Regions from separate parts of the Thiomonas sp. DCM-2 genome, predicted to be linked through region 2. Evidence: predicted binding sites of a transcription regulator. Region 2 holds the regulator's gene; the other holds the start of a gene.
The links. Region 2 encodes NrdR, which represses ribonucleotide reductase genes. Its sites were predicted from a motif close to CACNANATNTNGTG; they were not measured.
Positions count from the first base shown of each region.

Region 1 (14,920 bases), 120 kb from region 2:
TGCTGCTGTGCGGTCTGCACCGCGGTATACTTGGACTCGGCGCGGCAATAAAGAATGTCGGTCAAGGGCACGCGCTTGAGCGCCCCGCGGTCCTGCACGGTCAGATAGACCGTGTCGACAGCGGGCACCGATGGCTGCGCCGCACCCTGGGCGCGCAGCCACAACAGGGCCTTGCCCATGGCCTGCGCCAGCCGTTCGCGCCGCACCGGCTTGGTGAGATAGTCCACCGCCGCCACCCCAAAGGCATCGAGGGCGTGTTCCTCGTGTGCGGTGACGAACACGATGGCGGGGTGATGCATGCCCGGATCGCCAGCCAGCCGACGCGCCAGTTCCATGCCGTTCTGGCCCGGCATCTGGATGTCGAGCAGCAGCACGTCGAACCGCTGCGCGCGCAGCAGGGCCCAGGCCTCTGCGGCGTCGGCAGCGTCGTCCACTGTGGCCTGCGCGGTCTCGGGCAGTTCGGCCAGCAGGCGGCGCAGGCGGCTGCGCGCCAGAGGCTCATCGTCAATCAGCAGCACGTTCATAGGGGCAAGCGTAACCGCGCGCGCCAGCGGGGCGCACCCTCCTCCACCACCTCGCCCTGATCGACCTCGGCGGCAATGTCGTACAGCAGGTGCAGGCGCTGGCGGATGTTGCGCAGCGCGGTGCCGGTGCCGTTGCGGCGTGGCGCGGGCGCGTCGTTCATCGCGGGCAGATCGTTGCGCACCGTCACCTCGATCTGTCCCAGCCGCCGGCCGACATCGATGTCGATCCGCACCGGGCGGCTGCTGCGCTCCACGCCATGCCGCACCGCGTTCTCCACCAGCGGCTGCAGGGTGAGCGTGGGAATGCGGATCTGCAGCAGAGAGTCATCCACCGTCCATTGCACCTGCATGCGCGCCCCGAACCGCACCGATTCGATGTCGAGATAGCGCCGCGCCAGGTCGATCTCCTGCTCCAGACTGACCAGGGTGCCGGGCTTGCCCACGCTGGCGCGGAACAGCTCGGCCAGATCGTCCAGCACCGCCTCGGCCCGCTCGGGTTGCTCGCGCACCAGCGCGCTGGCCGCATTCAGGGTGTTGAACAGAAAATGCGGACGGATCCGCGACTGCAGTTCGCTCAGCCGCGCCTGCATGTCGATCGGGGTAAAGGCGCGGGCGCGCAGTTGCAGGTAATGCACGAACACCAGTGCCAGCGCAGCCCCGGCGAGCGCCGCCTGCCAGGGCTGCTGCGCCGCTCCGGGCGCCAGCACGGCAAACAACGGCTGGACCATCAGATTCAGCCCCAGCGCGGACGCGCCGCCCAGCGCGGCCGAGACCCCCAGAACTGCGGCAGCGGCGCGCAGGCGCCAGAAGCGCTGCGTCATGCACATCAGCGCCAGCCACAGCAGGGCCGCGGGCTCCACCCACGAGAGCAACAGGAGCATCGGGACATGGCCATCGCCCGCCGGCAGTCGCATCAGCACAACCAGGGCCAGCAGGGCGTTGAGCGCCAGCAGGGCGCGCACCAGGCTGCCGGCCCCACAGATATCGAGGCGCACTGCCGTATCGTTTTGTGTGACCGGTTCCGCCATGTCCCTGGTGTTGCAGGCCCATCCTGCAAGGCTTCTCTAAAATTGATCGATTCCGACACTGGCGCCGCGACGCCTTTTCCCCAAGCCTCCCCATGCACGATCAATTCGAACACAAGCAGCAAGCCTGGTCCGCGCGCTTCTCTGAGCCAGTCAGCGATCTGGTGCAGCGCTACACCGCCTCGGTGGGCTTCGACAAGCGCCTGGCGCTGTTCGACATTGCCGGGTCGCTCGCGCATGCCACCATGCTCACCGAGCAGGGCATTCTGAGCGCGGACGATCTGGCGTCGATCGAGCGTGGCATGGCGCAGATCCGCACCGAAATCGAATCCGGCGCATTCGAATGGAAGCTCGAACTCGAGGACGTGCACCTGAACATCGAAGCGCGCCTGACGCAGCTCGTGGGCGATGCGGGCAAGCGTCTGCACACGGGTCGCAGCCGCAACGATCAGGTGGCCACCGACATTCGCCTGTGGCTGCGCGACAGCATCGACCAAACCCTCCATCAGCTGCGCGCCCTGCAGCGCGCGCTGGTGCAGCTTGCTGCGCAGCATGCCGACACCATCATGCCGGGCTTCACCCATCTGCAGGTGGCACAGCCGGTGAGCTTCGGCCACCATCTGCTGGCCTATGTGGAAATGTTCGGCCGCGATGCCGAACGTCTGCGCGACTGCCGTGCCCGTGTCAATCGTCTGCCCTTGGGGGCCGCGGCGCTGGCCGGCACCACTTTCCCGATCAACCGTCCGCGCGTGGCCGAGTTGCTGGGGTTCGACGGCGTGTGCCAGAACTCGCTCGACGCGGTGAGCGACCGTGACTTCGCGATTGAATACAGCGCCTGCGCCGCGCTGATCATGGTGCACATCAGCCGCTTCAGCGAGGAGCTGGTGCTGTGGATGAGCCCGGCGTTCGGCTTCATCGACCTGGCCGACCGCTTCTGCACCGGCTCGAGCATCATGCCGCAGAAAAAGAACCCGGACGTGCCCGAACTCGCGCGCGGCAAGACCGGGCGCGTGACCGGCCATCTGATGAGCCTGCTGATGCTGATGAAGGGGCAGCCCCTGGCCTACAACAAGGACAACCAGGAAGACAAGGAGCCGCTGTTCGACACCGCAGACACGCTCGTCGACACCCTGCGCATCTTCTCCGACATGGTGGGGGGCATCCGCGTCAAGGCGGCCGCGATGGAGCGCACCGCGCTGCAGGGCTATTCCACCGCCACCGATCTGGCCGACTATCTGGTGAAGAAGGGCCTGCCGTTCCGCGACGCGCATGAAGCAGTGGCGCATGCCGTGCGTTTTGCGGTCGAACGCGGCATGGGCTTGGAGGACATCAGCCTGGACGACCTGCGCAGTTTCTCGCCGCTGATCGCAGAGGACGCGCCAGAGGCCCTCAAACTGCAGGGCTCACTGGCCGCGCGAGACCATCTGGGCGGCACCGCACCCAATCAGGTGCGTTCACAGGTGGCGCGCTGGCAAGCTGAACTCGGCGCGGCATGAGGCAGGCAGCGGGCGGCCACGGCCCGCGGCATGGCCGTGCTCAGGCGCGCGGCAGGGTGACGCCGTGCTGGCCCTGGTACTTGCCGCCGCGATCCTTGTAGCTGACCTCGCAGACCTCGTCACTCTCGAAGAACAGCACCTGCGCGCAGCCCTCGCCCGCATAGATCTTGGCGGGCAGCGGCGTGGTGTTGGAGAACTCCAGGGTCACGTAGCCTTCCCATTCCGGCTCGAACGGGGTGACGTTGACGATGATGCCGCAGCGCGCATAGGTGCTCTTGCCCAGGCAGATGGTCAGCACATTGCGCGGGATGCGGAAGTACTCCATGGTGCGTGCCAGCGCGAAGCTGTTGGGCGGAATGATGCACACATCTCCGCGAAAATCGACGAACGATTTTTCGTCGAAGTTCTTCGGGTCGACGATGGTGCTGTTGATGTTGGTGAAGATCTTGAATTCGTTGGCGCAGCGGATGTCGTAGCCGTAGCTCGAGGTGCCGTAGCTGATGATGCGATGGCCACCAGCCTCGCGCACCTGGCTGGGCTCGAAGGGCTCGATCATCGCGGTGTTTTGCGCCATGCGGCGGATCCACTGATCGGATTTGATGCTCATGATGTCGGGGCAGTCTGGTTCAGCCGGGCTGCTGCAAGAAGACGGAAAGCCGCAACCATACCGCATCGACAGGCGCATCGATGCGCACACGCTTGCGCCGCGTGGTCAGTCCACTCTTGATGTGCACAGCGCGACGCGGCAGCGCGCAACACGTCGCCAGAAAGTCGGTCAGTGCAGCGTTGGCCTTGCCGTCCACCGCGGGCGCGCCCAGCCGCACCCGCAGCATGTCGCCGTGTTCCCCGTCGAGTTCCGTGCGTCGCGCATTGGGCACGACATGCACATCGAGCAGACTTGCTGCGCCGTCGGGATGAAGCCAGGCGGGATGGCGAGACGATGAGGACATGCAGATCGCAGAAATGAAAAACCCGGGCGGCCTGCCCGGGCTGGAAAGAAAGCGCTGGGCGGTCCCAGGCCTTCTTGCCGCCCCTTGAGGGGCAACCAGATGCGCTGAACGCTCAGGGCTTGCTGGTCGGGAACGGCCAGGCTGCTTGCGGGTTCAGCTTGGTTTGCGCAGGCGCTGTCTTCTTGGCAGGAGCCGGAGCAGCCTTCTTCGCCGGCGCTGCCTTCTTCGCGGGTGCCGCAGCCTTCTTCGCCGGCGCCGCTTTCTTCGCAGGCGCAGCCTTCTTCGCCGGAGCCGCTTTTTTCGCAGGCGCGGCCTTCTTCGCCGGAGCCGCTTTCTTCGCAGGCGCTGCTTTCTTCGCAGGCGCAGCCTTCTTCGCCGGAGCTGCCTTCTTCGCGGGTGCCGCAGCTTTCTTCGCGGGAGCTGCTTTCTTCGCGGGCGCGGCCTTCTTCGCCGGAGCCGCTTTCTTCGCGGGCGCGGCCTTCTTCGCCGGAGCCGCTTTCTTCGCAGGCGCAGCCTTCTTCGCCGGGGCCGCTTTCTTTGCAGGTGCTGCGGCCTTCTTCGCCGGTGCAGCTTTTTTCGCAGTTGCCATGGTGATTCTCCTTGATCAAGTCTTGTGAAATTGAGCCGGTCGCCAAATCGCGTCCGAGCGCCTCACGGCCCCGCCTCCCGGCGGTTTCCTGTACGGGACATCGGCACGGCGTTCAGCCGGCACCACCTGCGATCGGCTCAGCGCTGATCCGTGCAGGGGATTCACTTCCCTCGGCGTCCAGGCCATAGCGGGAAGGAATGGGGACCGGCGCGCGCAGCCCGCACCTCTGGACACCCAGAGCGTGCAGCGCCTGCTGGCGCGCCGAAAACAATTGATCAGGATTTTTGGCATCACCACGGATGCCCCGCGCTGCGCGCCGCTGAAAAACAGAGGGGGAGGTTCCACCCTCCGGCTCTGCTGGGCCGGATGTCGTTGGGCGGAATGGGCTCGGTCAACAATCACTCTGTTGTGCGTGCTCGCAGGTTATTCGTGCATCATTCCCAGGACAGCGCGCCACCCGACTGATACTCGATCACACGGGTTTCGAAGAAGTTGCGTTCCTTCTTCAGGTCGATCATCTCGCTCATCCAGGGGAAGGGATTTTCCTCGTTGGGAAAAAGGGCATCGAGGCCGATCTGCACCGCACGGCGGTTGGCGATGAAGCGCAGATAGCCCTTGAACATCGAAGCATTCAAGCCGAGCACGCCGCGCGGCATGGTGTCTTCGGCGTAGCGGTATTCCAGATCGATCGCCTGATGGAACAACCCGGTGAGTTCGCGCTTGAACTCGGGTGTCCAGAGGTGCGGATTTTCCAGCTTGATCTGGTTGACCAGATCGATGCCGAAGTTGGCGTGCATCGACTCGTCGCGCAGGATGTACTGGTACTGCTCGGCCGCGCCGGTCATCTTGTTCTGCCGCCCCATCGAGAGGATCTGGGTGAAGCCGACATAGAAGAACAGGCCTTCCATCAGGCAGGCGAACACGATGATGGAACGCAGCAGTTCCTGATCATTGCGCTCGCTGCCACCGAACGCCGAGGTGCGGAATGCGGGGTTGGTCAGGGTGTCGATGAAGGGGATGAGGAACTCGTCCTTCTCGCGGATGGAAGCGATCTCGTGATAGGAATTGAAGATCTCGCTTTCGTCCAGGCCGATGGATTCGACGATGTACTGATAGGCGTGGGTATGGATGGCTTCTTCGAAGGCCTGGCGCAGCAGGTATTGGCGGCACTCGGGGTTGGTGATGTGGCGATAGGTGCCCAGCACGATGTTGTTGGCCGCGAGCGAATCGGCCGTGGTGAAGAAGCCGAGGTTGCGCTTGATGATCAGTCGCTCGTCATCGGTCAGGCCGTTCGGGTCTTTCCACATGGCGATGTCGCGCGACATGTTCACTTCCTGCGGCATCCAGTGATTGGCGCAGGAAGCCAGGTACTTGTCCCAGGCCCATTTGTATTTGAAGGGGACAAGCTGATTGACGTCGACACTGCAGTTGATGATGCGCTTGTCTTCGGCGCGGACCCGCGCAGTGGAGGCCGCGCGCTGGCTGTAGAGGTCTGCGGCCACGGCCAGCGCTGGTGCCGGTGTGGACACCGGTTGATGCGACGTCGCTGCACCACCCATGGATTGAAGTGCACGCTCCGCCTGCGCGGCTTGCGCAGGGCTTGCAGAGTTCGTTTGTGGTTCGTCCCAAGTAAGCATGTTCATGACCTTCTTTAGATTATCAAGTGTTCAGCACAAAGGCTCAACACAGATGAAGTGGTACTGCGCGGTTTGCTTGCTGCGTGTTGTGCAGGCGCATCGCAGGTGGCTTGTGACTTGAGCACTTGCGATGCGCCGACCCTGCATGCAGGGCTTACTGACAGGCCTCGCACTCCGGGTTGTCGATGGCGCAGAAACGGATGTCACCGGACTGCACCACGGCCTGTGCCGACGCTGGGGTGGAAGGTGCCGTCGTGGCCGCAGCCGACTGGCCTGAGGACTGTGGCACCGCGTTGAGCTGACCTGCCTTGACCGTGGATTTCTCGGCATGCGTGGCCCCGATGGTGCGCAGGTAGTAGGTGGTCTTGAGGCCGCGCACCCAGGCCAGCTTGTAGGTGTCGTCGAGCAACTTGCCCGATGCGTTGGCCATGTAGATGTTGAGCGACTGCGCCTGGTCGATCCACTTCTGGCGCCGCGCTGCCGCTTCGATGATCCACTTGGTATCGGTCTCGAAGGCGGTGGCATACAGCGCCTTGAGGTCGGCGGGAATGCGGTCGATGCGCTGGGTGCTGCCATCGAAATACTTGAGATCGGCGACCATCACCGCGTCCCACAGGCCGCGCGCCTTCAGGTCGCGCACCAGGTATTGGTTGATGACAGTGAACTCGCCCGACAGATTGGACTTGACGTACAGGTTCTGGAAGGTGGGCTCGATGCAGGCATCGACACCGACGATGTTGGAGATGGTGGCCGTGGGTGCAATGGCCACGCAGTTGGAGTTGCGCATGCCATGCTGTGCGATGTGGGCGCGCAGCGCGTCCCAGTCGAGCGTGCTGGAGGTGTCGGCCTCGACGTAGCCGCCGCGCTGCTCGGCCAGCAGGCGCAGACTGTCCAGCGGCAGGATGCCCTGGTCCCACAACGAACCGCCATAGCTGCTGTAGCGGCCACGCTCGCGCGCCAGTTCGCTCGACGCCCAGTAGGCCGCATAGCAGACCGCCTCCATGGAACGGTCGGCAAACTCCACGGCCTCTTGCGAGCCATAGGGAATGCGCAGTTGATACAGGCAGTCCTGAAAGCCCATGATGCCCAGACCCACCGGGCGGTGCTTCATGTTGGCATTGCGTGCCTTGGCCACGGCGTAGTAGTTGATGTCGATGACGTTGTCGAGCATGCGCATGGCAATCTGCACGGTGCGCTTGAGCTTGGCCTGGTCGATGATCTTGGTGCCGTTGGGGCCATCCTTCAGATGCGCGACGAGGTTGACCGAGCCCAGGTTGCACACCGCGATCTCGCTTTCGTTTGTGTTGAGGGTGATCTCGGTGCAGAGGTTGCTCGAATGCACCACACCCACATGCTGCTGCGGGCTGCGCACATTGCAGGCGTCCTTGAAGGTGATCCAGGGGTGGCCGGTCTCGAACAGCATCGACAGCATCTTGCGCCACAGTTGGACCGCGGGAATGGTCTTGAACAGCTTGAGTTCACCCAATGCGGCCTTCTGCTCGTAGCGGGTGTAGGCCTGTTCGAAGTCCTTGCCGAACTTGTCGTGCAGGTCAGGAACGTCGGCCGGGCTGAACAGCGTCCAGTCGCCGCCTTCCATCACCCGCTTCATGAACAGATCGGGCACCCAGTTGGCGGTATTCATGTCGTGGGTGCGGCGGCGGTCGTCGCCGGTGTTCTTGCGCAGCTCCAGGAATTCCTCGATGTCGAGGTGCCAGGTTTCGAGATAGGCACAGACTGCGCCCTTGCGCTTGCCGCCCTGGTTCACCGCAACCGCGGTGTCATTGACCACCTTGAGGAAGGGCACGACACCCTGACTCTTGCCGTTGGTGCCCTTGATGTGACTGCCCAGGGCGCGCACCCGCGTCCAGTCGTTGCCCAGACCGCCGGCAAACTTGGACAGCAGCGCGTTTTCCTTGATCGCTTCGTAGATGCCGTCCAGATCGTCAGCCACCGTGGTGAGGTAGCAGCTCGAGAGTTGCGAACGCCGGGTGCCGGAGTTGAACAGCGTGGGCGTGCTCGACATGAAGTCGAAGCTGGACAGCAGTTCGTAGAACGCGATGGCGCTGGCCTCGCGATCGACTTCGTTGAGCGACAACCCCATGGCGACGCGCATGAAGAACGCCTGCGGCAATTCGATGCGTCGGCCATCCTTGTTCACCCGGGTATCGGCACGGTTGGCGAGGAAGTAGCGGTCGTACAGGGTTTGCAGGCCGAGGTAGTCGAACTGCAGATCACGTTCGGCCTTGAGCGCTGCACCCAGACGCTGCAGGTCGAACTGCGCCAGCCGCTCGTCGAGCAGTTCGAGTGACACGCCTTCCTTGATGCACTGCGGGAAGTACTCGGCGTAGCGTTGTGCCATCTGCTCCTGCGCCACGTCTTCGCCCAGGGTTTCGCGCCGCATGGTGTGCAGCAGCAGTCGTGCAGTGACCTTGGAGTAATCCGGGTCGCGCTCGATCAGGGTGCGCGCAGCCAGAATGGCCGCCTTGTAGACCTCGAGCATCGGTACACCGTCGTACAGATTGCGCAGGGTTTCCGTGACGATGGGCTCCGCCTTCACATCGGCACTCAGATGGGCGCAGGCCGATTCGATCAGCCCGACCAGCGCGGCCTGATCGAGTGGCTTGCGCACGTTGCCATCGAGCACATGCAGCACGGGCGCGTCAGTCTGCGCGGCCACGGTGGCCTTCTGCCTGGCGCGCTCCTGCGCACGGCGCTCGCGATACAGCACGTAGGCCCGTGCCACTTCGTGCTGGCCGGTACGCATCAGCGACAGCTCGACCTGATCCTGAATGTCCTCGATGTGGAAGGTGCCGCCGCTGGGACGGCTGCGCAGCAGCGCGCGCACCACGCTCTCGGTCAGCGCGTTGACGGTGTCGCGCATGCTGGTGGAAACCGCGCCCTGCCCGCCCTGCACTGCCAGGAAGGCCTTGGTCATCGCCACGGCGATCTTGCCCGGCTCGAAGCCCACGACAGCGCCGTTGCGACGAATGATCTTGTAATCGGAAAAATCACCCAGTGCGGTCTGCTGCTGCGTGTCCACATCGCGGTGCGAGGAATGCGGGATCGCAGAAGCAGTTTCGGGAGCGGCGTGGGGGGTCAGGGACATCAGGAACTCCTTGGGACGAATGGCGCTGTGCCGCAAACCCGGTATGCGCTGCGGCACGATGCGACGGGGTTCAGGGACTGCGCGAAATGATTGGGCGGAGCGGGAAAGACGTGCTGGATCGGGGCGTCCGACGCGCATGTGTGCGCGCATGCAAAGGACGCCGGGCATGTGTTCTCGAGCCGTCAAGACACTATATCTAGGGTCGGATCGAATTTCAACCACTATTCGTAGTGTCGAACAAATCGACAGTCCACCCACAGCTTATGCACAGGGTCATGCACAAGCCACGACCGCGCAGCGCGTCAGAAACGGTGGAAGGGAAAGGCGCTCGCAGGCAGGGCGAGACCATTCTTGAGCTGTTTCCAGTCGAAACCAACACCGGGATCGGTCTTGCGTCCTGGCGCGATATCGCTGTGGCCCGCAATGGCGCGCAAGGGATAGCGCAACAGCAACTCGGACCCCAGGGCGATGAGCGTGTCGTATTGCGCGGGCTCGAACGGCGTGTCGTCGCTGCCTTCGAGTTCGATGCCGATGCTGAAGTCGTTGCAGCGCGTGCGCCCGAAAAACTGCGACGCCCCGGCATGCCATGCCCGTTGCGCACAGGGCACATACTGGGTGAGAACCCCGTTGCGCTGCACCACGAAGTGCGCCGAGACTTTCAGGCCAGCCAGCGCAGCGAACGTGGGGTGCTCTGCCGGATCAAGGCGGTTGCAGAACAGTCGCTCGATCGCATCGCCACCATACTGCCGGGGCGGCAGGGCAATGCAATGGATCACCAGCAGATCAATGGGCATGCCTTCTGGCCGGGCATCCGCATGGGGCGACGGCACATGCCGGGCATGCGGCATCCAGCCCATGTCCAGCTGGCTGGCGGCTGTGTGTGGGCTGGCGTTCATCCAGCGAAGTCGTCCGGCGCATCCGCCGGATCATGGATGTTCAGCCGCTCCATGCGGTAGCGGATCTGGCGCAGGTTCAGACCGAGCAGCTGCGCGGCGGCGGTGCGGTTGAAGCGGGTGCGGCGCAGCGCTTCGCACAGAATGCTGCGCTCGACCTGATCGAGATAGGTGCCAAGATCGGGCGGCAGCGGCGTCTGCGCCGCAAATGACACCATGGGCGGCTGATGCGGATCAAGGGGCGGAGTCTCCTGCGTCTGCACGGCGTGCGCGACAGGCTGGGCAGGTTGCTGAGACGCCATGGCCCGCGCTGGCAATGACCCGTCCGGCACCATGGCCACCGGTGAGGCCACGGCCACCTGCGCTGCATGATCGGGCAGGGGAATGTCATCGGGGCCGAGCAGGTCCTGCATCGACAGCGCCGCCGCACGGTGCAGCAGATTGTCGAGTTCACGCACATTGCCCGAGAAGCGATGCTGCCGCAGGTGCTGCAGCGCCGGCGGGCTCAGGCGCAGGCCGGGCCGGGCGTTGTCGCGGCGGATGTCACCCAGCAAGGCCTCGACCAGCAGCGGCAGATCGTCCAGGCGCTCGCGCAGGGGCGGCAAGGCCACGGCGATGACATTGAGCCGATAGAACAGATCCTGGCGGAACTGCCCCTGAGCCACCATCTGCTCCAGATTGCGATGGGTGGCGCTGACCAGCCGCACATCGACGGCGATTTCCGCCGTCTCGCCCACCGGGCGCACGCGACGCTCCTGCACCGCGCGCAGCAACTTGGCCTGCATCGCCAGCGGCAATTCGCCGATTTCATCAAGAAACAGCGTGCCGCCCTGCGCTGCGGCGAAGAAGCCGGCGTGATCGGCCATCGCCCCGGTGAATGCGCCCTTGCGGTAGCCGAAGAACTCGGCTTCGAGCAACTGTTCGGGAATGGCACTGCAGTTCACCGGAACGAAAGGCCCGGCCGCGCGGGCGCTGCACTCGTGCACCGCCCGCGCGGCGAGTTCCTTGCCTGTGCCCGACTCCCCCTGAATCAGCACTGGCGCCATGCTGCGCGCCACGCGCTGCAGTGTCTGCTTGAGCGCGCGCATCACGGTGGACTCGCCCACCATGCGCTGCAAGGCGCTGCTGACCGGCGCCTGCGCTTCCACTGCGGCAGTGGCGATGGCCGCATGCACCGTGCGGCGCAGCGCAGCCAGATCCACCGGCTTGCTCAGATAGTCGAACGCCCCGGCCTTGAGCGCGGCCACCGCGTTGCCCGCGCTGCCGTATGCGGTGATGACAATGGACTTCTCGTGGCGGCCAGGCTGGCTTTCCAGCCAGCGCAGCAGATCAAGGCCCTCGCCATCGGGCAGGCGCATGTCGGTGAGCATCAGGGCGTAGTGCTGCCGCGACAGGTGATCGCGCGCCTGCGCCACGGTCTCCGCCACGTCGATCTGCCAGCCCTCGCGCACCATGCTCAGGGTGTAGAGCTCGCGCAGATCCGGCTCATCGTCCACGATGAGAATGTGCACATCTGCTGGATTCATGTCTCGGGGCCCGGTGCGGTCTGGATGACGAAGGAACCACGCGCCTGCGGCGTCCCCTCCCGCTCGACGCGGTACAGCAGGCGCGCGCCATTGCGCAGACAGAGTTCGTGGGAAATATACAAGCCCAGCCCCACGCCCCGAGTGCTGGTGGTGCGAAAGGGCTCGAACAGTTGTGCGCGCAGTTCCGCATCGATCAGCGGACCATCGTTCGCCACCTGAATTTCGCGCACCCGTTGCGCGCCAAGCTGGCGGATTTCAATGGCGCGCGGCTGATTGCTGGCATAGCGCCGCGCGTTGCTCAGCAGGTTGACCAGCACCCGGCGCAGATGCAGGGCGTCGAAATGGATCTGCGCCGTGTCGTCCTGGATGAACAGGCCGATGCGGCCCGCATCAGGCGCATCGAACTCGGCATGCAATTCATGCAGCAACGGCGCGCACAACATCAGACCGATCTCGCGCGGTGCGGTGCGGCCAAGCTCCAGCACGTCTTCCACCGTGCGGTTGATGCGCTCGACATTCTGGCCGATGAGGTGATGCAGACGTTCGAGCTGCGCGGCATCCGTTGCAAACTCTTTGGCCAGCTGGTTGGCCTGGCCGATGGCGCCCAGCGGGTTGCGGATCTCGTGCGCCACGCTGGCCACCAGCCGCCCCATGGCCGCCAGCTTTTCCTGCTGGATGCGGGCGTCGATCTCGCGCAGGTCCTGCAGCACGATGAGGTAACCCACGCCACCCGGCAGATTCTCCAGGGTGGACAGGCGCAGCAGCAACCTGCGCCCCGCAGGCGTGCGCACCTGGACCTCCAGCGCCTCCTCGCCATCGATGGCCATGCGCTCGATTTCCTGGCGCACCACGGCAGCGACCGGCAGATCACCCAGCGCCTTGCGGCCGCCCAGCCAGCGCGCGGTCACGGCATCGCTCCAGGGCAGATCCAGCAGTTGCTGCGCCGCGGGATTGAGCGCCTCCAGCACCATGTGCCGGTCCACCACCATCACTCCGTCATGCTGCGCCTCGATCACCCGCTGATTCAGCGCCATCTGGCGCCTGGCCATCGACTCGCTGGCGCTGGCGCGCGCCTCCTGCCGCGCCAGCCGCTGCGACAACTGCCAGGTCAGCACTGCCACCGCAAAGTAGGCGGCGCCGACAAATGCCGCATTGAGCAGATGCTGCTCGGCCTCGGCCACACCGGCAAACAGGCCAGACACCGCGCTCCCGAGCAGGATGAGGGTCACCAGCGCAGCGACAAACAGCGTCAGGGACAACGTGCCATAAATGCCGGCCGCCAACACAGGCAGGGCATAGATCAGGGAAAACTCGCGCGACGGATAACCCGCGGTGAACTGCAGCACGGTGAAGACCAGCAGGTCGACGGCAATGGCGACCAGAACCTGCCAGGCCAGGCCGCCGCTGTGGCGGAAACTCCACCACAGGCTCAATCCCGTCTGCACCGCGTAGGCTGCAGCCATCCAGTAACCCAGAGTGACCGACGACGGCTGGCGTGCCGGGGCCGCCTGCAGCATGGGCAGCAACACCAGCCAGCCCAGCAACATCAGGGCCATGAGCAGCCGCGCCCCGGCCAGCACACGAAAGGTGCGCAGACGTTCGCGGCCCAGACGCGACGAGGGAACGAACGCCAGTCCTGCAGGCGAGGTGGAGGGCGCGAACATCGAGCGCGCAAACGCACTTTCAGCGGCTGGCGCCGCAGCCGACCTACGACCCCAGGCGGGCATGCTCTTCACTGCAATACGGCTTGCCATCCCGCATGACGCAGCGACTTGCAGGCGAATGCACGCCACAATGTGCACAGGGCAACATGGGCTCGGGCACCCGGGGGGTCTTGCGTGGTGGATTGGGCGGCGGCACGTTCCTGGATTGCTGCGATTTTTTGATCAACATCAGCCCGACAATCACCACGACAAACAGAACCAGATATTTCATCGGTGCAAGATCACCTGCAGCACAAAGCGCGAGCCAATGTAGGTGAGCATCAGCAGCACCGTGCCGGAAAACAGCCAGACCAGCGCCCGCGTGCCCCGCCAGCCCAGAAACACCCGGCCAATCATCAGAATGCCGAACAGCACCCAGGCGGCGATGCCGAAGACGGCCTGGTGATTGAACTCGAACGGCCTGCCGAACAGTTCTTCGCTGAATGTCGCGGCGAAAATGAGCGAGGCCGTCAGCAGCACGAAGCCCACACCCGCCAGCCGGTAGGTGAGTTTTTCCAGCGTGAGCAAAGGCAGGCTGCGCGACACACCGGCCACCGATCCCTTGCGGCGATGGAGCGAGCGCTCTGCCGTCCACAGCAAAATGCCATGCAGGGTTGCCGCGCCAAACAGGCCGTAGGCCGCGATGCCCATGGCCCAGTGCAGCGCGAAGGTCGGCCCCGCTCCATACGGCGGGGTGAAGCCCCCGGGAAACACCCAGGTGAGCAAAATGGAGACAGCCGCCAGCACGCAGATCCAGCTGCGCAGCGTTTGCAGCGGGTAATACAGACTCTCCACCCAGTAGACCGCAGCCACCAGCCAGAAAGTCACCGACAGGGCCTGGGCGAAACCGAAATGCGGCTGCAGCTCGCCGTGCAGAACCAGGGCAAAGGTCACGGTCTGCGCAATCCAGGCCAGCGCCATCACCCAGGTGGACCAGCGCTCCGAGCGCCGCATCGCGCCGGTCACCGCGCCTTCCGCATGGCCGAGTGCCATGACGGGGCTGGGCCGCGACAACAGGGCGGCCAGCATGTACAGCGCGAAGGCGAGGCTATTCACTAAAATCGACATGTTTCGAGTTTAACCGAGCCCTTTGCTGTCAAGATGTGCCTCCAGCAGCAAAGCCGGGCTGTCCGCAGACGGTGCTCCGCGCCGTCCAGCCAGCTCGCACACCAGACCTCTTCACCCCATGCTCAACAATCTCACCCAGCGCCTGTCCCGTGTGGTCAAGACCCTCAAGGGCGAAGCGCGCATCACCGAGTCGAACATCCAGGACATGTTGCGCGAGGTGCGACTTGCGCTGCTGGAAGCCGACGTGGCCCTGCCCGTGGTACGCGCATTCACCGCGCGGGTGAAGGACAAGGCGCTCGGTCAGGACGTGGTTGGCTCGCTCACCCCGGGGCAGGCCCTGGTGGGCGTGGTGCAGCGCGAGCTCGCCGATCTGATGGGCGGGGACGCCGTGCCGCTCAACCTC
Region 1 covers NZ_CM165962.1:2,812,677-2,827,596, forward strand. Annotated here, with positions in the region: gene AC1ZQA_RS13695 (LytR/AlgR family response regulator transcription factor) at 1-524, opposite strand, end outside; gene AC1ZQA_RS13700 (sensor histidine kinase) at 521-1,519, opposite strand; gene argH (argininosuccinate lyase) at 1,645-3,045, shown strand; gene dcd (dCTP deaminase) at 3,086-3,652, opposite strand; gene AC1ZQA_RS13715 (DUF167 domain-containing protein) at 3,672-3,995, opposite strand; partial or broken gene AC1ZQA_RS13720 (histone) at 4,108-4,575, opposite strand; gene AC1ZQA_RS13725 (ribonucleotide-diphosphate reductase subunit beta) at 5,019-6,221, opposite strand; gene AC1ZQA_RS13730 (ribonucleoside-diphosphate reductase subunit alpha) at 6,376-9,327, opposite strand; gene ampD (1,6-anhydro-N-acetylmuramyl-L-alanine amidase AmpD) at 9,630-10,223, opposite strand; gene AC1ZQA_RS13740 (sigma-54-dependent transcriptional regulator) at 10,220-11,746, opposite strand; gene AC1ZQA_RS13745 (sensor histidine kinase) at 11,743-13,410, opposite strand; gene AC1ZQA_RS13750 (PP0621 family protein) at 13,454-13,681, opposite strand; gene AC1ZQA_RS13755 (cytochrome C assembly family protein) at 13,678-14,517, opposite strand; gene ffh (signal recognition particle protein) at 14,636-14,920, shown strand, end outside.
Region 1: a site for NrdR is predicted at 9,516-9,529, ahead of AC1ZQA_RS13730 (ribonucleoside-diphosphate reductase subunit alpha). Genes of this name have one in related genera too.

Region 2 (14,920 bases):
AACAACCTGTTCGCCACGGTGCGGTTCTACAAGGCGGCGCTGGAGGCCGGGGTCAAGCCGGTCATCGGCTGCGACGTGCTGGTGGCGCCCCCCCGCGACCCGGCGCAGCCCACACGCCTGCTGCTGTTGGTGCAGAACCGTGTCGGCTATCTCAACTTGTGCGAGCTGCTCAGCCGCGCCTGGCTGGACAACCAGCAGCGTGGTCGCGCCGTGCTCAAGTGGGAGTGGCTGGAGGACGGGCGGGCCGAGGGCTTGATTGCGCTCTCGGGTGCGCAGGACGGCGCCATCGGCCAGGCGCTGTTGCAGGGTGACACGCGCACCGCGCAGACGCTGGCGCGGCAGCATGTCGCGGTGTTTGCAGACCGCTTCTACATCGAGCTGCAGCGCAGTGGTCATGCGGCCTGCGAGCCGCATGTGCAGGCGGCGGTGCCGCTGGCTGCAGAACTCGGCCTGCCTGTGGTGGCCACGCATCCGGTGGAATTCCTCAAGGCCGCCGATTTCGATGCCCACGAGGCGCGGGTGTGCATCGCCGAGGGCGAGACACTGGGCAATCCGCGCCGCCAGCGCAGGTTCACCGATCAGCAGTATTTCAAGTCGCAGGCGGAGATGGAGGCCTTGTTTGCCGATGTGCCATCCGCGCTGGCCAATACCGTGACCATCGCCCAGCGCTGCAATCTGATGCTCGATCTGGGCAAGCCGCAGCTGCCGCTGTTTCCCACGCCCGAAGGGCTGACCCCGGCCCAGTTCTTTCGCCAGCAGGCGCAGCAGGGGCTGGAGCAGCGGCTGGCGGTGCTCTACCCCGATGCGGCGGCCCGCGATGCAGCGCGCCCGCGCTACCAGGAGCGGCTGGAATACGAGCTGGGCATCATCGCCAAGATGGGCTTCGAGGGCTACTTCCTCATCGTGGCCGATTTCATCAACTGGGCCAAGAACAACGGCTGCCCGGTGGGGCCGGGCCGGGGGTCGGGGGCGGGGTCGCTGGTGGCGTACAGCCTGCGCATCACCGACCTCGACCCGCTGGCCTACAACCTGCTGTTCGAGCGCTTTCTCAACCCGGAGCGGGTGTCCATGCCCGACTTCGACATCGACTTCTGCCAGGAAAACCGCGACCGCGTGATCGACTATGTCAAGCAGAAGTACGGCGTCGAGGCCGTGTCGCAGATCGCCACCTTCGGCACCATGGCCGCGCGCGCTGCGGTGCGCGATGTGGGCCGCGTGCTCGATCTGAGCTACACCTTCTGCGACGGCATCGCCAAGCTCATTCCGGCCAAGCCGGGCCAGCACATCACCATTGCAGATGCCCTGAAGCAGGAGCCCCTGCTCGCGCAGCGCTACGCGCAGGAAGAGGAGGTGCGGCAACTGCTCGATCTCGCGCAGCAGCTCGAAGGCCTGCCGCGCAATATCGGCATGCACGCCGGTGGCGTGCTGATCGCGCCGGGCAAGCTCACCGACTTTTGCCCGCTGTACGCCCAGCCGGGCAGCACCGACGCCGTGTCGCAGTTCGACAAGGACGACGTCGAGGCCGCCGGGCTGGTGAAGTTCGACTTTCTCGGTCTGGCCACGCTCACCATCCTGGAGCTGGGGGCGCAGTACATCCGCCGCAACCACCCAGACCGCGCCGACTTCAGGCTCGAAGACATTCCGCTGGACGACCCCAAGAGCTACAAGCTCATGGCGCGTGGCGATACCGTGGCCGTGTTCCAGCTCGAATCTCGCGGCATGCAGGGCATGCTGCGCGACGCCAGGCCCGACCGCTTCGAGGACATCATTGCGCTGGTGGCGCTGTACCGTCCCGGCCCGATGGACCTCATTCCCACCTATTGCGCGCGCAAGGCCGGCAAGGAAGACGTGGTCTATCCCGACCCGCGCATGGCCCCGGTGCTGGAAGAGACCTACGGCATCATGGTCTATCAGGAGCAGGTCATGCAGGTGGCCCAGGTCATCGGCGGCTACTCGCTCGGCGGCGCCGACCTGCTGCGCCGCGCCATGGGCAAGAAAAAGCCCGAGGAAATGGCCAAGCACCGCGGCATCTTCGCCGAAGGCGCGGCGAAGAATGGCATCAAGCCGGAAAAAGCCAACGAAATCTTCGACCTGATGGAGAAGTTCGCCGGCTACGGCTTCAACAAGTCGCACGCCGCGGCCTATGCGTTGCTCGCGGTGCAGACCGCGTGGATGAAGGCGCACTACCCCGCAGAATTTCTCGCCGCCAACATGAGCATCGCGCTCGACGACACCGACAAGCTCAAGATCCTGGTGGAAGACGCGCAGGCCTGCGGCATCGCCGTGCTGCCGCCCGATGTCAACGCCTCGCAATGGCGGTTCGACCCCGTGGACAGCCGCACCATCCGCTACGCGCTCGGCGCCATCAAAGGCAACGGACAGGGCGCGGTGGAAGCCATGATCGCCGCGCGCCAGCAGCAGCCCTTCACCTCGCTGTTCGACTTTGCCGCCCGCGTGGACCGCGCCCGCATCAACAAGCGCGTGCTCGAAGCCCTGGCCAAGGCCGGTGCGTTCGACGCCCTGCACCCCGAGCGTGCCGCCGTGCTCGCCGCCGTGGAAACCGCGATGGACTACGCCGTGCAGCAGGAGGCCGCGCAGCAGCAGGCCGGGCTGTTCGACCTGTTCGCCGCCGACGCCCATACCGGCTCCAGCGACAACCCCGCGCACGAACCCGCACTGCCCGCCGTGGAACCGTGGGACTTGCGCACCAAGCTCTCCGCTGAGAAAACCGCCATCGGCTTCTACCTCAGCGGCCACCTGTTCGACGCCTGCGCTGAAGAGGTGCGCCAGTTCGCCCGCACCCCGCTGGCCGAACTGGTGGATTCGCGCGAGCCCGTGCTCATCGCAGGCATTGCCGCCGGGGTGCGGCTGGTGCAGTCGCAGCGCGGGCGCATCGCCATCCTCACCCTGGAAGACCGATCCGGCGCGATGGAGATCGTCATTGGTGACAGCCTGCTGGAGAGTGTGCGCGACCGCCTGCGCGACGACGTGCTGCTGGTGCTGCGCGGCAAGGCGCAGACCGATCGCTTCAGTGGCGGCCTGCGGTTCAACGCCGATGCGGTGTGGAGTCTCGACGAGGCCCGTGCGCGGCTGGGCAGGCACATCCGCGTTGCACTCAACGGCAGCAGTACCGCGCAACCGCTGGTGGCGCTGGCTCACGCGCGCGCCAGCGAAGACGGCCTGCCGTTGCTGCTCGACATCGAGCGCGCCGGTGCGCAGGTCAGTCTCAGCGTCGAGGGCTTTCGTCTGCCGCCATCCGATGCGGTGCTGGCCGAACTCGCCCGCATGGCCAAGGACGGCAGGGCGGTGGTGGGCTATTGATCAGCCTGGATCGCGCGGACCGGCTTTCACCAGCATCGGCGTCCAGATCTTGCCATTGCTGTCCGGCGGGAAATGTTGCACCCGCTCGATGGCGCGCAGCACGGCCTGATCCCAGCTCGGCACGCCGCTGGAGCGTTCGACCTTGGCGGTGAGCACGGTGCCATCCGGCGAGAGATTGACCAGAATGGTCACGCGCGGATCGCCGGTGATCTGGTTGATCTCGGGGTAGGTCACGTTTTCGCGCACCAGGCTGGCAATGCGCGCGGCATAGGCGCCAGACGGCCCGGAGGTCTGCGCCGCAGTGCCCGTGCTCGTGGCCGATCCTGTGCCCGCCTGCTGCATCAACTGCTTCATGTAGTCGTCGCGCGACGAGGCGGCGAGCTGCGCCTGTTGTTGCTCGCGTTGCTTCTGCTTCTGTTCCGCCAGACGTTGTTGGGCTTCGCGTTTTTTCTGCTGCGCCAGCTTTTCCTGCTGAAGTCTTTCCGCTTTTTCGCGCTGCTGCTCGGCCAGCTTCTGGGCCTGCTCGCGCTGCTGTTGCTCAGCCTTTTGTTCGGCCAGGCGACGCTTTTCCTCGGCGAGCTTTTTCTTCTCGGCCTGCAGACGCTTTTCAAGCTGCGCTTGCTGCTCCTGCTGCTGCTTTTTCAATGCCGCCTCGCGCTCCTGCCGCAGCACGATGTCGGCCTGCTGCACCTGGGGTTGCGGCCTGGGCTCGACCACAGGCTGGGGCGGCGGGGGAGGTGGGGCCGGTTGCGGTTCGGGCTGCGGTTGCTTGCGCTCCATCGGGGCCGTCGGTCGCGGCGCGGCCCGCTGCACCGTGGGCGACCACAACTCGGCTTCCACCGCTTCCGGTGGGTGGCTTTTCCAGTGCACGCCAAAGGCGATGAGGGCGATGAGCAAGATGTGGAACAGTGCCGCCAGGCCGAAGGCGCGGATGGTGCCGCGTTCATGCGGCGGGCGCAGCGCATTGGGGTCACCGGAGGGAAAGCGTGCCGTGCTCATGCCAGAGAGTGCATCAGGGGTTGGACTGCACGGCAAGGCCCACGCGCTCCACGCCGTGCTGCTTGAGGATGTTGAGCGCGCGCATCACCGCGTCGTACTTCACGTTCTTGTCCGCAGCGATGAGCACCGGCATGGCGTCCAGGCTCAGCCCGGCCTGGGCGGCGAGTTGCTGCACGGTCTGCGGCAGATCCTTGAGGGTGACGGGTTGCGGCGCGGCATTGCTTGACTTGTTCCTGGGGTCGCGCAGCGAGACTTCCAGCATGTCGTCTTTCTGGATGGTGACCTGCACCAGGGTGCTGGGCGCCTGCGGCGCATTGCCCACCGTGGGCAGCTTGACCATGGTGGGTGTGATCAGCGGCGCGGTGACCATGAAAATGATCAGCAGCACCAGCATGACATCGATATAGGGCACGACGTTGATGTCGGCCAAGGCGCGGCGGGAATGCCGCCCGCGGCCGCTGGGTTGCATCGCCGGCATCTCAGCGTCCTCCACCGAAGCCGGTGACAGGGCCCTGCGCGCGGGCGGCAGCCGCCGCAGCCGCGCTGGCCATTTGCGCCGCTGGGGGTGCCGGTGCACTCTGGCGCTGCAGGATGTTGGAGAACTCTTCGGTGAACGACTCGTAGCGGTTGGCCAGGCGGTCGATGTCGCGGGCGAAGAAGTTGTAGGCAATCACCGCAGGGATCGCCGCGAACAGGCCGATGGCGGTGGCCACCAGCGCCTCGGCGATACCCGGCGCCACGGTGGCCAGCGTGACCTGCTGCAGATTCGACAGACCGACGAAGGCGTGCATGATGCCCCACACCGTGCCGAACAGACCGACATAGGGCGAGACCGAGCCGACCGAGGCGAGGAAGGAGAGGTTGGCCTCGAGCGCGTCCATCTCGCGCTGGAAGGCGGCGCGCATGGCGCGGCGGGCGCCGTCCACCAGGGTGGAGCCGTCGAGCACATGGCGCTCGCGCAGCTTGAGGTACTCGCGCATGCCCGAGGCGAAAATGCGCTGCAGCGGGCTGCCGTGGCGACCGTTGCTCAGCGCCGACTGATAGAGATCGTTCAGCCCCGTGCCCGACCAGAATTCCTGCTCAAAGTCTTCGGACTTGATGCGCGCCGACTTGATCGCAAAGTACTTGCGGAAGATGACCGTCCAGCTCGCCAGCGACACACTGAGCAGCAGCGCAAGCACGAGCTGCACCACGATGCTGGCGCCGAGCACCATGGACACGATGGAGAAATTTTGATCCATAGGGAATGGGCCGGATGGGCGATTGGAGGAATGGAGAGGAACGGCGCGATGGCAAAACAGACCGCATTACAACAAATCCGCAACGCGCTGACGCATCAGACAGAGGACAAGAGCGCAGCAAAAAGGTTCACGGCAAGGGCGCTACGGCGCAGTGCGGTCCTCAGCCCGCAGTCCAGCGGGTGATGCGCGCGCGTACTTCAGCGGAAATGCGGGCCGGTCGCAGGCTGGCAGACTGCACGCAGCCCACACGCACGGACGCTTCACACAGCAGCGTGACCGGTGCGCCCTGCGCGTCCGTGCGCCAGGCCTGCTGCGCCACCTGCAGGCTGGCCGCGCCCAGATCCTGCACGCGAAGCTGGATCTGCAGCGCATCATCCAGCCTTGCCGGGGCGGCGTAGCGCAACTGCAGGTCGGCCACGACGAACACCAGCCCGGATTGCGCCGCCAGTTCGGACTGCGCCAGCCCGAGGCTGCGCAACCACTCGGTGCGCGCCCGCTCGAAGAACTTGAGGTAGTTGGCGTAATAGACGATGCCGCCGGCGTCGGTGTCCTCCCAGTAGACCCGCACCGGCCAGGTGAATGTGCGCGTTGTCATGCCGCCTTGCGCTCCAGGTAGCCGCGCAGGCGGTGCAGGGCGTCTTCCAGATTGGCGATGCTGTTGGCATAGCTCAGGCGGAAGTAGCGCTGCGGCTCGGCGGTGCCGAAATCCTTGCCGGGAACGAGCACCACGCCGGTGTCGCGCATCACGTCGAAGCAGAAATCCCAACTGTCGGCGGCGAAGCGCGAGCAGTCGGCATAGACGTAGAACGCACCGTCCGGACGTACGGGAACAGTGAGCCCGAGGGCGTCCAGTCCGGGGACGATCAGGTCGCGGCGGCGCTGGAACTCGGCGCGGCGGCGTTCGTATTCGGCCAGGGTATCAGGCTCGAAACAATCCAGCGCGGCATGCTGCGCCACGCTGCTGGCGCAGATGAACAGGTTGCCGGCCATGCGCTCCAGCGGCGCGATGAGCGCGGGCGGCACGACCAGCCAGCCCAGCCGCCAGCCGGTCATCTGGAAATATTTGGAAAAGCTGTTGACGGTGATGATGTCGTCGCCCGCAGCCAGTGCGGTGCGGCCATAGGCGCGATCGAAGCTGAGGCCGAGATAGATCTCGTCGACGATGCTGACCCCACCGCGCGCGCGCACCACGTCGGCAATGCGGCGCAATTCGTCGGGGGCGATGGAGGTGCCGGTGGGGTTGGAGGGCGATGCCAGCAGCACACCTGCGGTCTGCGCGTTCCAGGCCGCCTCCACTTCGGCTGCCGTGAGCTGAAAGCGCTGCGGCGCCGGTGCCGGCAACATGCGCGCCCGCGCCCCGGCTGCGGCAACGAAGTTCTTGTTGCACGGATAGCTCGGGTCGGGCATGAGCACCTCGTCGCCCGGGTTGAACAGCAGCAGGCTCGCCAGCGTGAGGGCGCCCGAGGCGCCAGCGGTGATGAACACGCGCGCCGGATCGATCTGCGCCCCGTGCACCTGCGCATAGTGCTGCGCGATGCGCTCGCGCAGCGCGGGCAGGCCAGGGGCCAGGGTGTAGCCGGTGCGGCCGTCGCGCAGCGCGCGGGTGGCGGCTTCGACGACGGGCTCGGGCGCGGTGAAGTCGGGTTCGCCCACGCTGAGATGGATCATGCGCTTGCCGTGCGCGTCCCAGGCCGCCTGCTGTTCCCAGGCGGCGCGCACCACGTCCATGACGTAGAACGGTTCGATGGACTGATTGCGTTGGGCAAGGCGCATGGTGCGAGGTCGGCGGTGCCGGGTATGCGGTGTCGGGTCAGTCCTTGCGCGGCGGACGCTGGCCCGCTGGCCGCGCGGCCGGGCGGCGCGGCGCGGCCTTGGCCTTGTGGCGCACGGGCACATGCGCAAAGGGGCTGGGCGGTGGACTGAGATTGGAGGAGCCGGACTGCCCCTGAGGGTGCGACTGGTTGGCCGACTCGACTTCGATCTGGCGCAGTTGCGCGGCAATGCGGTCGAGCACGCCGTTGACGTATTTGTAGCCGTCGGTTCCGCCGTATACCTTGCCGAGTTCAACCGCCTCGTTGATGACCACGCGGTAGGGCACGTCGAGGTGGTGCAGCAGCTCGAATGTCCCCATCAGCAGCAGGGCGTGCTCCACCGGGGAGAGCTCGCTGGTCTGGCGGTCGATGTGCGGCTGGATCAGCGCGTCGAGCGGCCCGGCTTCGGCCAGCGCACCGTGCAGCAGCGACTGGAAGTGCGCGTCGTCGAGCTTGATGGTGGGGTAGCGCTCGTGCAGGAAGGCTTCGATGGCGCCCGCATCGCTGCCTGCGAGCAGCCACTCGTAAATGCCTTGAAACGCGAGTTCGCGCGACTTGCGCCGCGCGCTCTTTGGAGCGGTGGGAGCGGTCATGCGGCCTCGTCTTCGTCTGCGCTGATGTCGATGAACAGATTGGCCATTTCCACCGCGACGCGAGCGCACTCGGCGCCCTTGTCGATGCGCTCCAGCGCCTGCGCTTCGGTGTCCACCGTGAGCACGCCGTTGGCCACCGGCATGTTGTAGTCGAGCGCGACCTGGCTGATGCCGGCAGCGCTGGTGTTGCACACCACCTCGAAGTGATAGGTGTCACCCCGGATCACGCAGCCGATGGCAATCAGCGCGTCGAACGCCTCGCTCTCGGCCAGCGCCTGCAGCAGCAGCGGCAATTCCAGCGCACCAGGTACGGCGTAGAGGCCGATGTCGTCCTCGCCCACGCCCAGCCGTTCGAGTTCGTCGAGGCAGGACTGGGTGATGCGGTCGGTGATGGCGGTGTTGAAGCGCGCCTGGACCACGGCGATGCGCAGATCACGGCCATCGAGTTGTTCGGAAAGAATGCGGTTCTGGACGTTTTGCATGGCGTGGGGAGTCGAATGAGTGGCGCGCCGCAGGCGCGAAAGACAACAGCTTACGCGCCGGACGTCGGGGTGGGGTTGGCGCTGTGCGCCGACTCGAATCCGACGATCTCCAGCCCGTAGCCCACCATGCTGGGCATTTTGCGCGGCTGGCCGAGCAGACGCATCTGCCGCACGCCCAGATCGCGCAGGATTTGCGCACCGATGCCATAGTCGCGCAGCGCGGTGGCAACCGCCTTGGGCGGGGTGGTCGACGGGTGCAGCAGATGCTGGAATTGTGCCCCGAGCTGCTGCGCCGACTCGCCGCAATTGAGCAGCACGGCCACGCCGGCGCCCTCGCGGACGATGCGGCCAAGCGCCTGCGGCAGATTCCAGGAATGGCGCTGGCACGTGCTGTCCAGCAGGTCGAGCACGGACAGCGGCTCGTGCACGCGCACCAAGGGCGCGGACTGCGTGGCCAGGTCGCCATGTACCAGAGCCAGATGCAGGCCATGCCCGGCGCGGTCGGTATAGGCCACGCATTGCATCGCGCCAAACGGGGTCTGCATGGCGTGTGCGCCCACGCGCTGCACCAGCGATTCGGTGCGGCTGCGGTATTCGATCAGGTCGGCAATGGCGCCGATTTTCAACCCGTGTTCGGCGGCGAAGTGTTCCAGGTCGGGCAGGCGGGCCATGCTGCCGTCCGGATTCATCACCTCGCAGATCACGGCTGCGGGCTCCAGCCCGGCCAGTGCGGCCAGGTCGCAGCCGGCTTCGGTATGTCCGGCGCGCATCAACACACCGCCTTCCGCCGCCATCAGCGGGAAGACATGACCGGGCTGCACGATGTCGCTGGCCTTGGCGTTGCGCGCCACAGCGGCCTGCACCGTGCGTGCGCGGTCAGCCGCCGAAATGCCGGTGGTCACGCCCTCGGCGGCTTCGATGGAGGCCGTGAACGCGGTGCCGTGCGACGAGCCGTTGTGCTCCACCATGTGCTTGAGGCCGAGCTGCGCGCAGCGCTGGGCGGTGAGGGTGAGGCAGATCAGGCCGCGCGCGTGCGTGGCCATGAAGTTGATGCTCTGCGGGGTGATGTGCTCGGCAGCGATGACCAGATCGCCTTCGTTTTCACGGTCTTCTTCATCGACCAGGATGACCATGCGCCCGGCCTTGAGCTCGGCAATGATGTCTGGAATGGGGGACAGGGGCATGATGGGCAAGCTGCTGCGAAAAGCCCTTCATTCTAGAAGCGCACGGCCCGGCGTGCTGGCGTTCAGCGTGGCCCTGGGAGTCTGTCGGGCTTGGGGCGTGGATGGCGAAAAAGGGCTGTGGGGATGCGATGGGGCAAGAAGTCGCTGGCGCAGCGCGCCGCACAGCCGTTTTGCAGCCCGCGATCCGCAAGTCCGACAGACTCCTAGAAGTCGTATCGGCCGAAGAAAAAGGCGACGTTGCCGTTGTTCAGTTTGTTGTTGACCTTGGGAATGAAGGTGCCATAGAGCGAGAACTTGCCGAAGCGAATGGAGGCAATGGGCAGCGCGATGGGAAAGGGGATGTTCTTGAAAATGTCGGCGCGCGAGGTGACCGCCAGGGTGTAGCCCAGGCCGAAACCCACCGGGGCGTCGTTATTGAACATCCATTGATGGGCGTAGCCGACCACGGGCTCGGCGTTCCAGTGCGAGTCGGAAAAGATCATGGCATACACCATGTCCTCGTTGCCGTTCGCATCCATCAGATGCCGACCCCAGCCGATGCCCCAGGCGTGCTTGTTGAGGGTGGCACGCTTTGCTGCGGTGTAGGTGCCGGGGTCATGCCAGGTGTAGCCGCTGAAATACAGATCGTCCTTGCCGTGTTCGGTGGTGTTGACGGCGGTGTTCCAGGTGCCCTGTGCCCAGTCCGACACGCTGTCAAGGCCCAGTGCCCAGCTCATGCGCGGCGCAAGCGCCAGCCAGGCGAGGACAAGCAGGGAAATGAGGCGAAAGCGAGCGATCGTCATGGGGTTTTGTTGGGTTCGAGAAACGATTTTCTGCGCGGGAACTGTATCAGCGAGGACATGGCGCGCTGTTTCCGTTTGCAACCCGCACGCGTTCACGACGTCATGCGGGCAATCAGGCGACCCTGCTGCAACACCAGCAGGGTGTTTTCGGGCAGCGGCTCCCAGATTTCCGGCGTGAGGGGCACGCTGGCCAGCAGCACGGCGGGCGCGGGCCTGTCGTCCCGGCCCTGGATGTGCAAGCCGGAAGCGCGCACCTGATGCTCGCTGGCCGCCTCGCGGGTGAGCATGTGCAGCCCGGGAACCCAGGTGTTGCCCGGATGGCTGAGACGGCGGTGGGCGTGGGCGAACAACAGATCGCCGTCGGTGTAGAGAAAGTTGGCCGGGCCAATGGCCCGCAGCCGATTCGCAAACTCAGCGACCCGTTCGATGCGGCGCTTGAGATCGTCGCTGCCGCCTGCGGTGTCGAGAGGGATGAGATCGTGCATCAGCACATAAAAAGCATGTTCGGAGTCGGTCTGCCCCATCGGGCGGTGCGCGGCATGGGCCAGCGGCAGCGCATGCTCGATGTCGGGCAGGTCGCCGTTGTGGGCAAACACATGGCGGCGCCCGAACAGCTCGCGCGCGAAGGGCTGGGTGTTGACCAGCGCGACCGGCCCGCGCGAGGCGCGGCGGATGTGCGCAATCACCAACGGGCTGTGGAAGTCGTGCCTCTCCAGCACCGGGACGAAGGCGCTGGACAGCGCGGGCTGGGCTTCACGCAGCACATGCGCGTCTGCGCCCTCGAAGTAGGCCGCGCCCCAGCCATCGGGGTTGGCCGCGTGCGGGCCGCCGTGCCGAGCGAATTCGCGAAAGGCAAACCGCACTCGCGCAGGCACCCGGCTGGAATAGGCGAACAGTTCACACATGGGGTTGGCTCCGGTCAGCGTTCAACATGCGTTCCACATAGCGCGCGATCAGGTCGACCTCGAGGTTGACCGCCGCACCCGCCTGCAACCGGTGCAGATTGGTGTGCTGCAGGGTATGCGGAATGAGGTTGATGCGCACGCGGCAATGCTGCGGCAGGTCGTCGACCTGGTTGACGGTGAGGCTCACGCCGTTGACCACGATGGAGCCCTTGTAGGCAAAGAACCGGCCCAGTTCGCGCGGCGCGTCCACCTCGAGCAACCACGATTCGCCCACCGGCTCGAACCGGGCAACCTGACCGACGCCGTCCACATGCCCGGTCACCAGATGGCCACCGAGCTTGGTCGACAGCGACAGCGACTGCTCCAGATTGACCAGCGCGCCCACTGTATCGAGGCCGGCCGTGCGCGCCAGGCTCTCGGCCGAGATGTCGAAGGCAAAGCCATCGGGCTGCAGCTCCACGACGGTCATGCAGGCGCCGCTGATGGCAATGCTGTCACCCAGCTGCACGCCCTGCAGCCAGTCTGGTGCGACCCGCAGGGTGATGCGCTTGCCGTGCTGGCTGTTGCCGCCCAGCGGCGTGGCACTGGCGATGGTGGCAGTGGCTGTGATGAGTCCGGTGAACATGGCGATTCAGAAGAAATAGGAAGAAGAAAGGCGTGCGAGGATGCGCAGGTCGTCGCCCACTGGGTCGACCGCGTGCCAGCGCAGCGGCAGGCCGCTGGCCAGCGTTTCAATCGGGCCAAGCGCGGCCAGCCCCGCGCCCTGGCCGAGCAGCGTGGGCGCCAGATACAGCAGCAGTTCGTCGACCACCCCGGCGCGCAGCAAAGAGCCGTTGAGCTTTTCACCGGCTTCGCAGTGCAGCTCATTGATGCCGCGATGGCCCAGCGCGCGCATCAGCGCGCGCAGATCGGTCTTGCCGGGCTTGTCGGCATCAGCGGGCAGGGCGATGTCCTGGAGGTCGAGCCCGGGAGCCGCCGCAGCGCGCAACGCCGCAAGCCGGGGCGCAGCAGCATCGGCGGGCAGGGCGTGGACGATCCATAGCGGCGACGCCGTGCCCTGCAGCAGTCGCGCGGTTGCTGGAAGCTCCAGCCGGCTGTCGACCACGATGCGGATCGGCTGCCGCGGCGTGTCCACCGCGCGCACGGTGAGCTGCGGATCGTCCGCCCGCACCGTGCCCAGGCCGGTGAGCACGGCGCAGGCGCGGGCGCGCCAATGATGGCCGTCGGCGCGCGCCGCCTCGCCGGTGATCCACTGGCTGGTGCCGTTCGGCAGGGCGGTGATGCCGTCCAGCGATGCAGCAGCTTTGAGCCGCACCCAGGGCGTGCCGCGCATCATGCGGGAGAGGAAGCCGATGTTGATCTCGCGCGCTTCGTCTGCCATCAGCCCGACTTGCACCTGCACCCCGGCTTGCCGCAGCCGTTCCAGCCCCTTGCCCGCCACCAGCGGATTGGGGTCGGCAAGCGCTGCGACCACGCGCCGTATGCCCTGCGTGGCCAGCAGGTCGGCGCAGGGTGGGGTGCGGCCATGGTGCGCGCACGGCTCCAGGGTCACATAGGCGGTGGCACCCTGCAGCGCGTGACCGCGTTCCCAGGCTTGCTTGACCGCCTGCACCTCGGCGTGATCGAGCCCAGCAGCCTGGGTTGCGCCTTCGCCCAGCACCACGCCGTCGCGCACCAGCACGCAGCCCACGCGCGGGTTGGGGCTGGTGCGGTACATCGCGCTGCGCGCCAGGTCCAGCGCCCGGTGCATGTGGCGCCGGTCGTCTTCGCTGAACAGGGCGTCTGGTTGGGTCATCTCGATGCCTTGCCGCTTCGGGGCTTGGCCTTCGCGGGGCTGGGCGGCTGCATCTCCTGCAGCACATCGACGAACTGGCTCAAGTCCTTGAAGCTGCGATAGACCGAGGCGAAGCGCACGTAGGCGATGCTGTCCAGGGCGCGCAGTTCCTCCATCACCCAGCTGCCGATCTGGGTGGACGGCAGCTCGCGCGCGCCGCTTTGCAGCAGCAGTTGCTCGACGCGGACGATCGCCGTGTCCACCGCGTCCGCGCTGACCGGCCGCTTGCGCAGCGCGAGCAGGAACGAGGCGCGCAGCTTGTTGCGGTCGTAGTCGGTGCGGCGGCCGTCCTTTTTCACCACCACGGGAAAGCTGACCTCGGCGCGCTCGTAGGTCGTGAAGCGTTTGTCGCACTGGCCGCAGCGCCGCCGCCGCCGCAGGGCGGTGCCGTCCTCCACATCGCGGGTTTCAATCACCTGCGTGTCGGGGCTTTGGCAAAAAGGGCATTTCATTGCAGCGTTCGGAAAGGTAAACCGCCATTATTCACGCTGGGCGCAGCGCTCGCACTCTCGGTCACGGCTACACTGCCCGCCGATGAAAAATCTGGTTCTCCTCATTTCCGGGCGCGGCAGCAATCTGCAGTCCATTCTCCAGGCCGCGCGTGAGCAGGGCTGGATGGACAGCGTGCGCGGAGTGATCAGCAACAGGGCGGACGCCGCCGGGCTGGACGTGGCGCGCTCTTTCGGGGTGCCCACGCAGATCGTGGCGCATACCGATTTCGCCAGCCGAGAGGCGTTCGACCAGGCCCTGGGTGACGTCATCGCCGCGCTGCAGCCCGACGTGATTGCTCTGTGTGGTTTCATGCGGGTGCTGGGCGAGGCGTTCGTGACGCGCTTTTCGGGGAAGCTGGTCAATATTCATCCGTCCCTGCTGCCGGCGTTCACCGGCCTGCACACCCACGCCCGCGCGCTGGAAGAAGGCGTGAAATGGCACGGGGCCACGGTGCATCTCGTGAGCAGCGCACTCGATCACGGACCGATTCTGGCGCAGGCCGTGGTGCCTGTTCTGGATGACGACACCCCGCAATCTCTTGCTGCGCGGGTGCTGGTGGAGGAGCACCGCATCTACCCTCCCGTGGTGCGCGCCTTGCTGGAAGGCCGGGTGCAGACCGACGGTTTGCGCACCCGCATCCTGCCAGCTTCTGAACATCTCTCTTGAAGGTGCGCCATGAAACCGCGTGATCTGCTCTACACCGCGCGCGACGTGCTGCGCGACATGCTGCGCTTCGATGCCGCGGCCGACGCGGTGCTGTCGCGGCATTTCCGCGCCCGGCCGCAACTGGGCAAGACCGACCGCCAGGTTCTGGCCGATACGGTCTATCAGGTTCTGCGGCATCTGCGCCTGTTCCAGACCCTCGCCGCGAGTGACGAGAGCATCGGCGGAGCCATGGAATTGCGGCTCGCCATTCTCGGCTGGTCGGGCAATGCGGCGTCGGTGCACACCGCGTTTTCGCCCGAGCAACTGCAATGGCGCAAACGCCTGCTGACACAGGACGCCATGGCCCTGCCCGAGGCGGTACGCTGGAGTCTGCCCGAATGGCTGGCGGCTGCACTCGAGCAGCAGTACGGCGACGACTATCCCGCGCTGGCGCAGGCGCTGCTGCGCCCGGCACCGCTGGATCTGCGGGTGAATGTGCAAAAAGCCCGACGCGAAGCCGTGCTCGACGTGTTTGCACGTTTGAACATCCCAGCGCAGGCGACAAAGTATTCCCCGTGGGGTGTGCGCCTCGAGGGCAAGCCTGCGCTGCAAGACCTCACCGTGTTCCGCG
Region 2 covers NZ_CM165962.1:2,696,999-2,711,918, reverse strand. Annotated here, with positions in the region: gene dnaE (DNA polymerase III subunit alpha) at 1-3,321, shown strand, start outside; gene tolA (cell envelope integrity protein TolA) at 3,322-4,320, opposite strand; gene AC1ZQA_RS13140 (biopolymer transporter ExbD) at 4,334-4,798, opposite strand; gene tolQ (protein TolQ) at 4,800-5,561, opposite strand; gene ybgC (tol-pal system-associated acyl-CoA thioesterase) at 5,722-6,156, opposite strand; gene AC1ZQA_RS13125 (pyridoxal phosphate-dependent aminotransferase) at 6,153-7,334, opposite strand; partial or broken gene nusB (transcription antitermination factor NusB) at 7,528-7,965, opposite strand; gene ribH (6,7-dimethyl-8-ribityllumazine synthase) at 7,962-8,447, opposite strand; gene ribBA (bifunctional 3,4-dihydroxy-2-butanone-4-phosphate synthase/GTP cyclohydrolase II) at 8,498-9,631, opposite strand; gene AC1ZQA_RS13105 (peptide ABC transporter permease) at 9,835-10,413, opposite strand; gene AC1ZQA_RS13100 (class II glutamine amidotransferase) at 10,506-11,318, opposite strand; gene AC1ZQA_RS13095 (riboflavin synthase) at 11,311-11,943, opposite strand; gene ribD (bifunctional diaminohydroxyphosphoribosylaminopyrimidine deaminase/5-amino-6-(5-phosphoribosylamino)uracil reductase RibD) at 11,950-13,095, opposite strand; gene nrdR (transcriptional regulator NrdR) at 13,110-13,604, opposite strand; gene purN (phosphoribosylglycinamide formyltransferase) at 13,687-14,310, shown strand; gene AC1ZQA_RS13075 (RsmB/NOP family class I SAM-dependent RNA methyltransferase) at 14,320-14,920, shown strand, end outside.